One region of the Streptomyces sp. NPDC045701 genome, then DNA from elsewhere that is predicted to be linked to it. Evidence: riboswitches for the same ligand, from Rfam matches in the RefSeq annotation. Region 1 holds a riboswitch; the other holds the start of a gene.
The links. Region 1 has a riboswitch for glycine ahead of gcvP (aminomethyl-transferring glycine dehydrogenase). Riboswitches for the same ligand answer to the same signal wherever they lie in the genome.

Region 1 (4,363 bases):
TCATCAGCGTGCCGGCCACCGGGAAGGACATGGTCGGGGCGTGGAAACCGTAGTCGATCAGCCGCTTGGCGATGTCGTCGACGCTGACGCCGGTCGCCTTGGAGATCGGGCGCAGGTCCACGATGCACTCGTGGGCGACCAGACCGGCCGGGCCGGTGTAGAGCATCGGGTAGTGCGGCTCCAGGCGCTTGGCGATGTAGTTGGCCGCGAGGACGGCGACCTGCGTCGCGCGCTTGAGGCCCTCGCCGCCCATGAGCCGGACGTACGCCCAGGAGATCGGCAGGATGCCGGCCGAGCCCCACGGAGCCGCCGAGATCGGGCCGACGCCCGTGTCCGGGCCGGCGCTCGGCTGGAGCGGGTGGTTGGGCAGGTACGGGGCGAGGTGCTCCCGCACGCCGACCGGCCCGACGCCGGGGCCGCCGCCGCCGTGCGGGATGCAGAACGTCTTGTGCAGGTTCAGGTGCGAGACGTCGCCGCCGAACTCGCCCGGCTTGGCCAGCCCCACCAGGGCGTTGAGGTTGGCGCCGTCCACGTACACCTGGCCGCCGGCCTCGTGGACCTGGGCGCAGATGTCCGCGACGTGCTCCTCGAACACGCCGTGCGTGGACGGGTACGTGATCATCAGGACGGACAGCTCGTCGCGGTACTGCTCGATCTTGGCGCGCAGGTCCTCGACGTCGATCTCGCCGTCGTCGGCGGTCTTGACGACCACGACCTTCATCCCGGCCATCACGGCGCTGGCCGCGTTGGTGCCGTGCGCGGACGACGGGATCAGGCAGACGGTGCGCTGCGTGTCGCCGTTGGCGCGGTGGTACGCGCGGACCGCGAGCAGACCGGCCAGTTCGCCCTGCGAACCGGCGTTGGGCTGGATGGAGACCTTGTCGTAGCCGGTCACCTCGGCGAGGCGCTCCTCCAGCTCACGGATGAGGGTCAGGTAGCCCTGCGCCTGGTCGACCGGCGCGAAGGGGTGCATCTGGCCGAACTCCGGCCAGGTCACCGGCTCCATCTCGGTGGTCGCGTTCAGCTTCATGGTGCAGGAGCCCAGCGGGATCATGCCGCGGTCCAGCGCGTAGTCGCGGTCGGCGAGCTTGCGCAGGTAGCGCAGCATCGCGGTCTCGGAGCGGTGCGCGTGGAAGACCGGGTGCGTGAGGTACGCGTCGGAGCGCAGGCGCTCCTCGGGCAGGACGTCGGCGGTGGCGGCGTCGAGCGCCTCGATGTCGCCGTGCACGCCGAAGGCGTCCCACACGGCGGCGATCTGGGCGCGGCCGGTGGTCTCGTCGCAGGCCGCGGAGATGTGGTCGGCGTCGACCAGGCGCAGGTTCACCCCGTTCTCGCGGGCGGCGGCGACGGCGTCGGCGGCCTTGCCCGGCACGCGGACGGTCACGGTGTCGAAGAACGTGTCGTGGACGACCTCCACGCCGCCGGCCCGCAGGCCCTCGGCGAGGACGGCGGCGTAGCGGTGGACGCGCCGGGCGATCTGCTTCAGGCCGTCGGGGCCGTGGTAGACCGCGTACATGCCGGCCATCACGGCGAGCAGCACCTGAGCGGTGCAGATGTTGCTGGTCGCCTTCTCCCGGCGGATGTGCTGCTCACGGGTCTGCAGCGCGAGCCGGTACGCCTGGTTGCCGTCGGCGTCGACGGAGACGCCGACGAGCCGGCCCGGCAGGCTGCGGGCGAAGGTGTCGCGGACGGCCATGTATCCGGCGTGCGGGCCGCCGAAGCCCATCGGCACGCCGAAGCGCTGGGTGGTGCCCACCGCAATGTCGGCGCCCAGTTCACCGGGCGAGGTCAGCAGGGTCAGCGCCAGCAGGTCGGCGGAGACGGTGACGATCGCGCCGAGCTCGTGCGCCTGGTCGATGACGGCCTTGATGTCCCGCACGGCACCCGAGGCGCCGGGGTACTGAAGCAGTACGCCGAAGACGCCACGCTCGGCGATCCCGGCCGGGATGCCCTCGCTGAGGTCGGCGACGACGACCTCGACACCGGTGGGCTCGGCGCGGGTCTCGATGACGGCGATGGTCTGCGGCAGGGCGTCGGCGTCGACCAGGAAGACACCGTTCTTGACCTTGCCGACGCGGCGGGCCAGCGACATGGCCTCGGCCGCGGCGGTGCCCTCGTCGAGCAGCGAGGCGCCGGAGGTGGGCAGACCGGTGAGGTCGGCGACCATCGTCTGGAAGTTGAGGAGCGCCTCCAGGCGGCCCTGCGAGATCTCCGGCTGGTACGGCGTGTACGCGGTGTACCAGGCGGGGTTCTCCATCACGTTCCGCAGGATGACCGGCGGCGTGAACGTGCCGTAGTAGCCGAGGCCGATCATCGGGGCGAGCACCTGGTTGCGGTCGGCGAGCGAGCGGAGCTCGGCCAGGACCTCGGCCTCGGTGCGCGCGTCGGGGAGGCCCAGGGCCTCGGCGCTCTTGATCACATCCGGCACCGCGGCGGCCGTGAGCTCGTCGAGCGAACCGTAGCCCACCTGCGCCAGCATCTTGGCGCGGGCCTCTTCGTCGGGCCCGATGTGCCGCTGCTCGAACGGGATGCCCTGTTCGAGTACGGAGAGCGGAGTGCGGTTGGCGGTCATGGCGGAGGCCTCCTGGTCGATACGACCTGCGAGGGGCACCACGGCGCGGGTGCCCGGACGGCCTCCCCCTCTGTCATCTCAACCTGAGAGCTTCACCGGGCCTGCCCGAAAACGGGCCGGACCGGCTTTCACCGTCGGTGAGAGCGGATGCCGTCCGACGCCCGCCCTGCTTTCCAGAGTGACCTCATCCGTGCGGTACCGGGTGCCTGAGAGATTCCGGGGAGGATTTGCTCCTTCGGCGCCTCCGAAAGGTTTCTCCGGAGGACTCTCCCGCACGGGGTCAGCGGCCGTCTGCCAGCCTACCAGCGCGGTCCCCGCCCGATCCCTCGAGTGGCCGACGTCACCGAAGTGCACTTTCGTAGTGCTTACCAGCGGTTGCGAGCAGATGGAGGGACCGTGCAGACCGATATCGATCCGCGCAGCCTGATCGGCCGCAAGGCCTTCGACCGCGACGGCCACAAGCTCGGGACCATCGACGAGGTCTACCTGGACGACGCGACGGGCGAGCCCGAGTGGGCCGCCGTCCGGACGGGCCTGTTCAGCCGCGATGCCTTCGTCCCCCTGGAGCCCAGCGACGTGGCGGAGGACGGCCTGCACGTCCCCTTCGACCGCGCCCTGATCAAGGACGCTCCCGACTTCGGCGTCGGCCGTCATCTCTCGCCCGAGCAGGAGCTCCAGCTCTACCACCACTACGGCCTGGCGCTCCCGCCGCCGCCCTCCACGGACCGCGACTTCGGCAAGCTCGCCGGCCAGGAGGACTGACCCGCCACGAGGGGCAGCGGATCGGACGGCTCCAGCTCCGGGTCGTCGGCCCGGAAGGTGCGCACCCGCCCCGGCGTCGACCACGGCTCCTCGAACCGCACGGTCACCCGCCCCAGCCCGCTGCCCTGCACCCACCCGGCGCCGTACTCGGTGTGCCGCACGTCCTGGCCGGCCATCCACCGCCGCTCCTCCCGAGCCGCCTCCGCCGCGCCCACCGCGTCCTCCGGTCCGGCCGGCCCACCCTGCCCGTCCGCCCCACCGGAACCCACCGGAACCCCCGCCACCGCGGCTCCCGCGGCCGACCGCTTCCCCTCGGGGCCGTCCCCCTCCGCCCCACCCGCGCCCGCACCGCCCGTCGGCACTCCCCCCTCCTCCGTGCCACCCGCCCCGGCGGCCGCCCTCTCCGCCGCGGCCTGCGCGAACAGGTCCTCCTGCGTGTAGTCCGCGAGCCCCGTGACCCCCACGCCCAGCAACCGCACGCCCCCGGTGGTGTCCACCGCCTCCAGCAGCCGCGCCGCCGCCTCCCGCACCACCACGGGGTCGTCCGTCGGCCCCCGCAGCGTCTCCGACCGGGTCAGCGTCGAGAAGTCGTACCGCCGGACCTTCAGCACCACCGTCCGCCCCGACCGCCCCGCGCCCCGCAGCCGCCGCACGCACCGCTCGGCCAGCCGCTCCACCTCCGACCGCACCCGCAGCCGGTCGTGCAGGTCCACGTCGAAGGTGTCCTCCACCGACACCGACTTGGCGTCCCGCTCCGCCACCACGGGCCGGTCGTCGTACCCCCTCGCCATCCGGTACAACGACTCCCCGTGCGCCTTCCCCAGCAGCCGTACGAGCTCGTCCTCCCCCGCCCCTGCCAGGTCCGCCACCGTCGTCATACCGGCCCGCCGCAGGTGCTCACCGGTCGCCGGCCCCACGCCCGGCAGGATCCGCACCGACTTGGGACCCAGCAGCTCCCGCTCGGTCCCCGGCTCTATCAGCACCAGCCCGTCCGGCTTGGCCTCCTCGGACGCGATCTTGGCGAGCATC
Region 2 (4,363 bases), on a different contig from region 1:
GGCTGTCGGGCGAGCCGCCGCCCGGCAGGGGCACCCAGACGTGGCTGCGGCCCAGTACCTCGACGATCCGCCCTCCGGCCGCGGGGTTGCCGAGCGAGGCGGCGAGCACCTCTTCCAGTTCGTTGCCCGGCCATGCAGTGTCCACTGGTGCTCCTGGTCCTTCCCGCGCGTGCGTGTCGCTGCCCGCAGCACCCTAACGCGGGGCACCCGGGCGGCGGACCGGCGGAACGTGCTCCGGGCCGGCGCGGACGTGCGGGGGCCGGCGCGGACGTGCGGGGGCCGGCGCGGACGCGATCCCGGTCGGCGGAACGTGCTCCGGGTCAGCCGAACGTGATCCGGGTCAGCGCCGACGCCGCGGGCCGGTCCATCAGCACGGCGGACGCGCACCCGCGCGGCACCACGCCCCGCTCCGCGTCCCGCACCAGCCGCCCCACCGCCCTGCGGTGCCGCCCGAAGGCGTACCCGGACACGCCGCGGCCCCGCTCGCGCTGGCCCTCCCGCGCGGTGCCGGGCGGGACGTCCAGCAGGAGCAGGTGCAGGGATCTGCCGCGCCGGGCGGCCTCCCGGGCCAGCCAGCGCCGCACCCAGGCCTGCGTACCGCAGTCGTGGACGACGACGCTCCGCCCCGAGCGCAGCGCCCGCCGCAGCCCCGCGTAGTGCGCGATCCGGACGAGGGGGCGGTAGACCGCGTACGGCAGTGGCCCCGGCACCCGGTGCTCCCACCGCTCGCGGGCGTCCTGCGAGTCGATGCCGCGGTCCTGGGCCGTCCGGGCGATCAGCGTGGACTTGCCGCTGCCCGGCAGCCCCGAGACCACCACCAGGTCACCGGCCGCGAAGGTCAGCGTCCGGGGTACCCGGCCGTGCCTGTCCCGCAGGTCGCGCACGACCGGCAACGCGCCGGCCGCCGCACGGCCCCGCGCGGGCAGGCCCGGCTGGGCGGGCACGCCCGCGGTCGTCGCGTACGCCCCGCTCCGCTGCAACGTCATCGCTACTCCCCCTGCTCGGACCCTGTCGGGTCCCTGGGTCGGCTGACCCGACCCTTGCCCAAGAAGTGTAAAGAAAGGGTAATAAGCCACAAGCGATTTGCCGAGGAGATGCCTCGTGCAATGATGTGCGCGCCGACGCACACCGTTGCGCGCACAACCGCATACCGGCCGCTTGAATCCGCGCGGGAGAGTCCCGGGTCCCGCCCGGGCGCCGAAGGAGCAAGTTCCTCCCTTGAATCTCTCAGGCCCCGTACCGCGTGGATGAGGCAGATCTGAAAAGCGGGCCGCCGTGGCGGCTCCACCCAAGGTGCAAGCCGAAGGCCGTCCCCGCGCGGTCACGGTGAACCTCTCAGGTTCCGATGACAGATGGGGAGGATCGTCTTCGAGCCATGCCCGTCCTGGGACCTGGGAGTCACATCCATGAGCACTGCCCCCCGCCTGACCGCCCTCGATGCCGCGCATCGCGCGCTGGGCGCGACCATGACCGACTTCGCGGGCTGGGACATGCCGCTGCGGTACGGGAGTGAGCGCGACGAGCACAACGCCGTCCGTACCAAGGCCGGACTGTTCGACCTCTCCCACATGGGTGAGATCACCGTCACCGGTCCGCAGGCCGCGGACTTCCTGGACTTCGCGCTCGTCGGCAACATCGGCAGCGTCGGTGTCGGCCGCGCCCGCTACACGATGATCTGCCGCGAGGACGGCGGCATCCTCGACGACCTGATCGTGTACCGGCTCCAGGAGCGGGAGTACATGGTCGTCGCCAACGCCTCCAACGCGCAGGTCGTCCTGGACGCGCTCACCGCCCGCGCCGCCGGTTTCGACGCCGTCGTACGGGACGACCGCGACGCGTACGCGCTGCTCGCCGTCCAGGGCCCGGAGTCCCCCGGCATCCTGAAGTCGCTCACCGACGCCGACCTGGACGGGCTGAAGTACTACGCGGGCCTGCCGGGCACCGTCGCGGGCGTGCCCGCGCTGATCGCCCGTACCGGCTACACGGGCGAGGACGGCTTCGAGCTGTTCGTGGAGCCGCGGTACGCGGAGAAGCTGTGGCAGGCGCTGCTGGAGGCGGGCGCCCCCGTGGGCCTGATCCCGTGCGGGCTGTCCTGCCGCGACACGCTGCGCCTGGAGGCGGGCATGCCGCTGTACGGGCACGAGCTGACGACGTCCCTCACCCCGTTCGACGCGGGCCTGGGCCGGGTCGTCAAGTTCGAGAAGGAAGGCGACTTCGTGGGCCGCGAGGCGCTGACGGACGCCGCCGAGCGGGCCGGGACCGCCCCGCCGCGCAAGCTCGTGGGCCTGGTCGCCGAGGGCCGCCGCGTCCCGCGCGCCGGCATGTCCGTGGTCGCCGGGGGCGAGGTCGTCGGCGAGATCACCTCCGGCGCCCCGTCGCCGACGCTGGGCAGGCCGATCGCCATGGCGTACGTGGACGCGGCGCACGCCGAACCGGGCTCCGCGGGGGTCGGAGTCGACATCCGCGGTACCCATGAGCCGTACGAGGTCGTGGCGCTGCCCTTCTACAAGCGCCAGAAGTGACCACCCGCACCACACCCAGCACTCCCCCGTTCACCAGCACTCCCCCGCGTACAGGAGAATTCCAGTCATGAGCAACCCCCAGCAGCTGCGCTACAGCAAGGAGCACGAGTGGCTGTCGGCCGCCGAGGACGGCGTCTCGACGGTCGGCATCACGGAGCACGCGGCGAACGCCCTCGGCGACGTCGTGTACGTCCAGCTCCCGGCGGTCGGCGACACGGTGACCGCGGGCGAGACCTGTGGTGAGCTGGAGTCGACCAAGTCCGTCAGCGACCTGTACTCGCCGGTGACCGGTGAGGTCGTCGAGGCGAACCAGGACGTCGTCGACGACCCGTCGCTGGTGAACACCGCCCCGTTCGAGGGCGGCTGGCTGTTCAAGGTACGCGTCGCGGACGAGCCGAAGGACCTGCTCTCCGCCGACGAGTACACCGAGTTCTCCGGCAGCTAAGGACCCTCCCCGATGTCGCTTCTGAACACCCCTCTCCACGAGCTGGACCCGGACGTCGCCGCCGCCGTCGACGCCGAGCTCCACCGCCAGCAGTCCACCCTCGAGATGATCGCCTCGGAGAACTTCGCTCCGGTGGCGGTCATGGAGGCCCAGGGCTCCGTCCTGACCAACAAGTACGCCGAGGGCTACCCCGGCCGCCGGTACTACGGCGGCTGCGAGCACGTCGACGTCGTCGAGCAGATCGCGATCGACCGCATCAAGGCGCTGTTCGGCGCCGAGCACGCCAACGTCCAGCCGCACTCGGGCGCCCAGGCCAACGCCGCCGCGATGTTCGCGCTGCTGAAGCCGGGCGACACGATCATGGGTCTGAACCTCGCCCACGGCGGGCACCTGACCCACGGCATGAAGATCAACTTCTCGGGCAAGCTCTACAACGTCGTCCCGTACCACGTCGACGACGCGACCGGCCAGGTCGACATGGCCGAGGTCGAGCGCCTGGCCAAGGAGTCCAAGCCGAAGCTGATCGTCGCCGGCTGGTCCGCCTACCCCCGTCAGCTGGACTTCGCCGCCTTCCGCCGCATCGCGGACGAGGTCGGCGCGTACCTGATGGTCGACATGGCCCACTTCGCGGGCCTGGTCGCGGCCGGGCTGCACCCCAACCCGGTGCCGCACGCCCATGTGGTCACCACCACGACCCACAAGACGCTGGGCGGCCCGCGCGGCGGCGTCATCCTGTCCACGGCCGAGCTCGCCAAGAAGATCAACTCGGCGGTCTTCCCCGGCCAGCAGGGCGGCCCGCTGGAGCACGTGATCGCCGCCAAGGCGGTCTCGTTCAAGGTCGCGGCGAGCGAGGAGTTCAAGGAGCGCCAGCAGCGCACCCTGGACGGCGCCCGCATCCTGGCCGAGCGCCTGGTCAGGGACGACGTCAGGGAGCACGGCGTGTCCGTGCTGTCCGGGGGCACCGACGTGCACCTGGTCCTGGTGGACCTGCGCAACAGCGAGCTGGACGGCCAGCAGGCCGAGGACCGGCTCCACGAGGTCGGCATCACCGTCAACCGCAACGCGATCCCGAACGACCCGCGGCCCCCGATGGTCACCTCGGGCCTGCGGATCGGCACCCCGGCCCTGGCCACCCGCGGCTTCCAGGCCGAGGACTTCGCCGAGGTCGCCGACATCATCGCCGAGGCGCTGAAGCCGGCGTACGACGCGGACGCCCTCAAGGCCCGGGTGTCGGCCCTCGCCGCGAAGCACCCGCTTTACCCTGGTCTGTAGCCCTTACGGCGTTACGTACGTAACAGACTGATCTGCGGGGCACCGCGCACACTGGAGGTGAGTGCGGTGCCCCGTGTCTTGCCCCCGCAACGCCGCTTTGTCCCGCACCACCCCCGTTGTCCCC

Region 2: linked by a shared signal. The riboswitch ahead of gcvT (glycine cleavage system aminomethyltransferase GcvT) and the one ahead of gcvP (aminomethyl-transferring glycine dehydrogenase) in region 1 are both predicted to bind glycine.

What each region holds. Positions count from the first base shown of each region.
Region 1 covers NZ_JBWKJV010000006.1:9,745-14,107, reverse strand. Annotated here, with positions in the region: gene gcvP (aminomethyl-transferring glycine dehydrogenase) at 1-2,572, opposite strand, end outside; glycine riboswitch at 2,756-2,855, opposite strand; gene AC07DW_RS09390 (PRC-barrel domain-containing protein) at 2,969-3,334, shown strand; gene AC07DW_RS09385 (DNA polymerase IV) at 3,262-4,363, opposite strand, start outside.
Region 2 covers NZ_JBWKJV010000015.1:129,877-134,239, forward strand. Annotated here, with positions in the region: gene AC07DW_RS18415 (enhanced serine sensitivity protein SseB) at 1-145, opposite strand, end outside; gene AC07DW_RS18420 (AAA family ATPase) at 321-986, opposite strand; glycine riboswitch at 1,160-1,252, shown strand; gene gcvT (glycine cleavage system aminomethyltransferase GcvT) at 1,407-2,522, shown strand; gene gcvH (glycine cleavage system protein GcvH) at 2,590-2,967, shown strand; gene glyA (serine hydroxymethyltransferase) at 2,980-4,239, shown strand.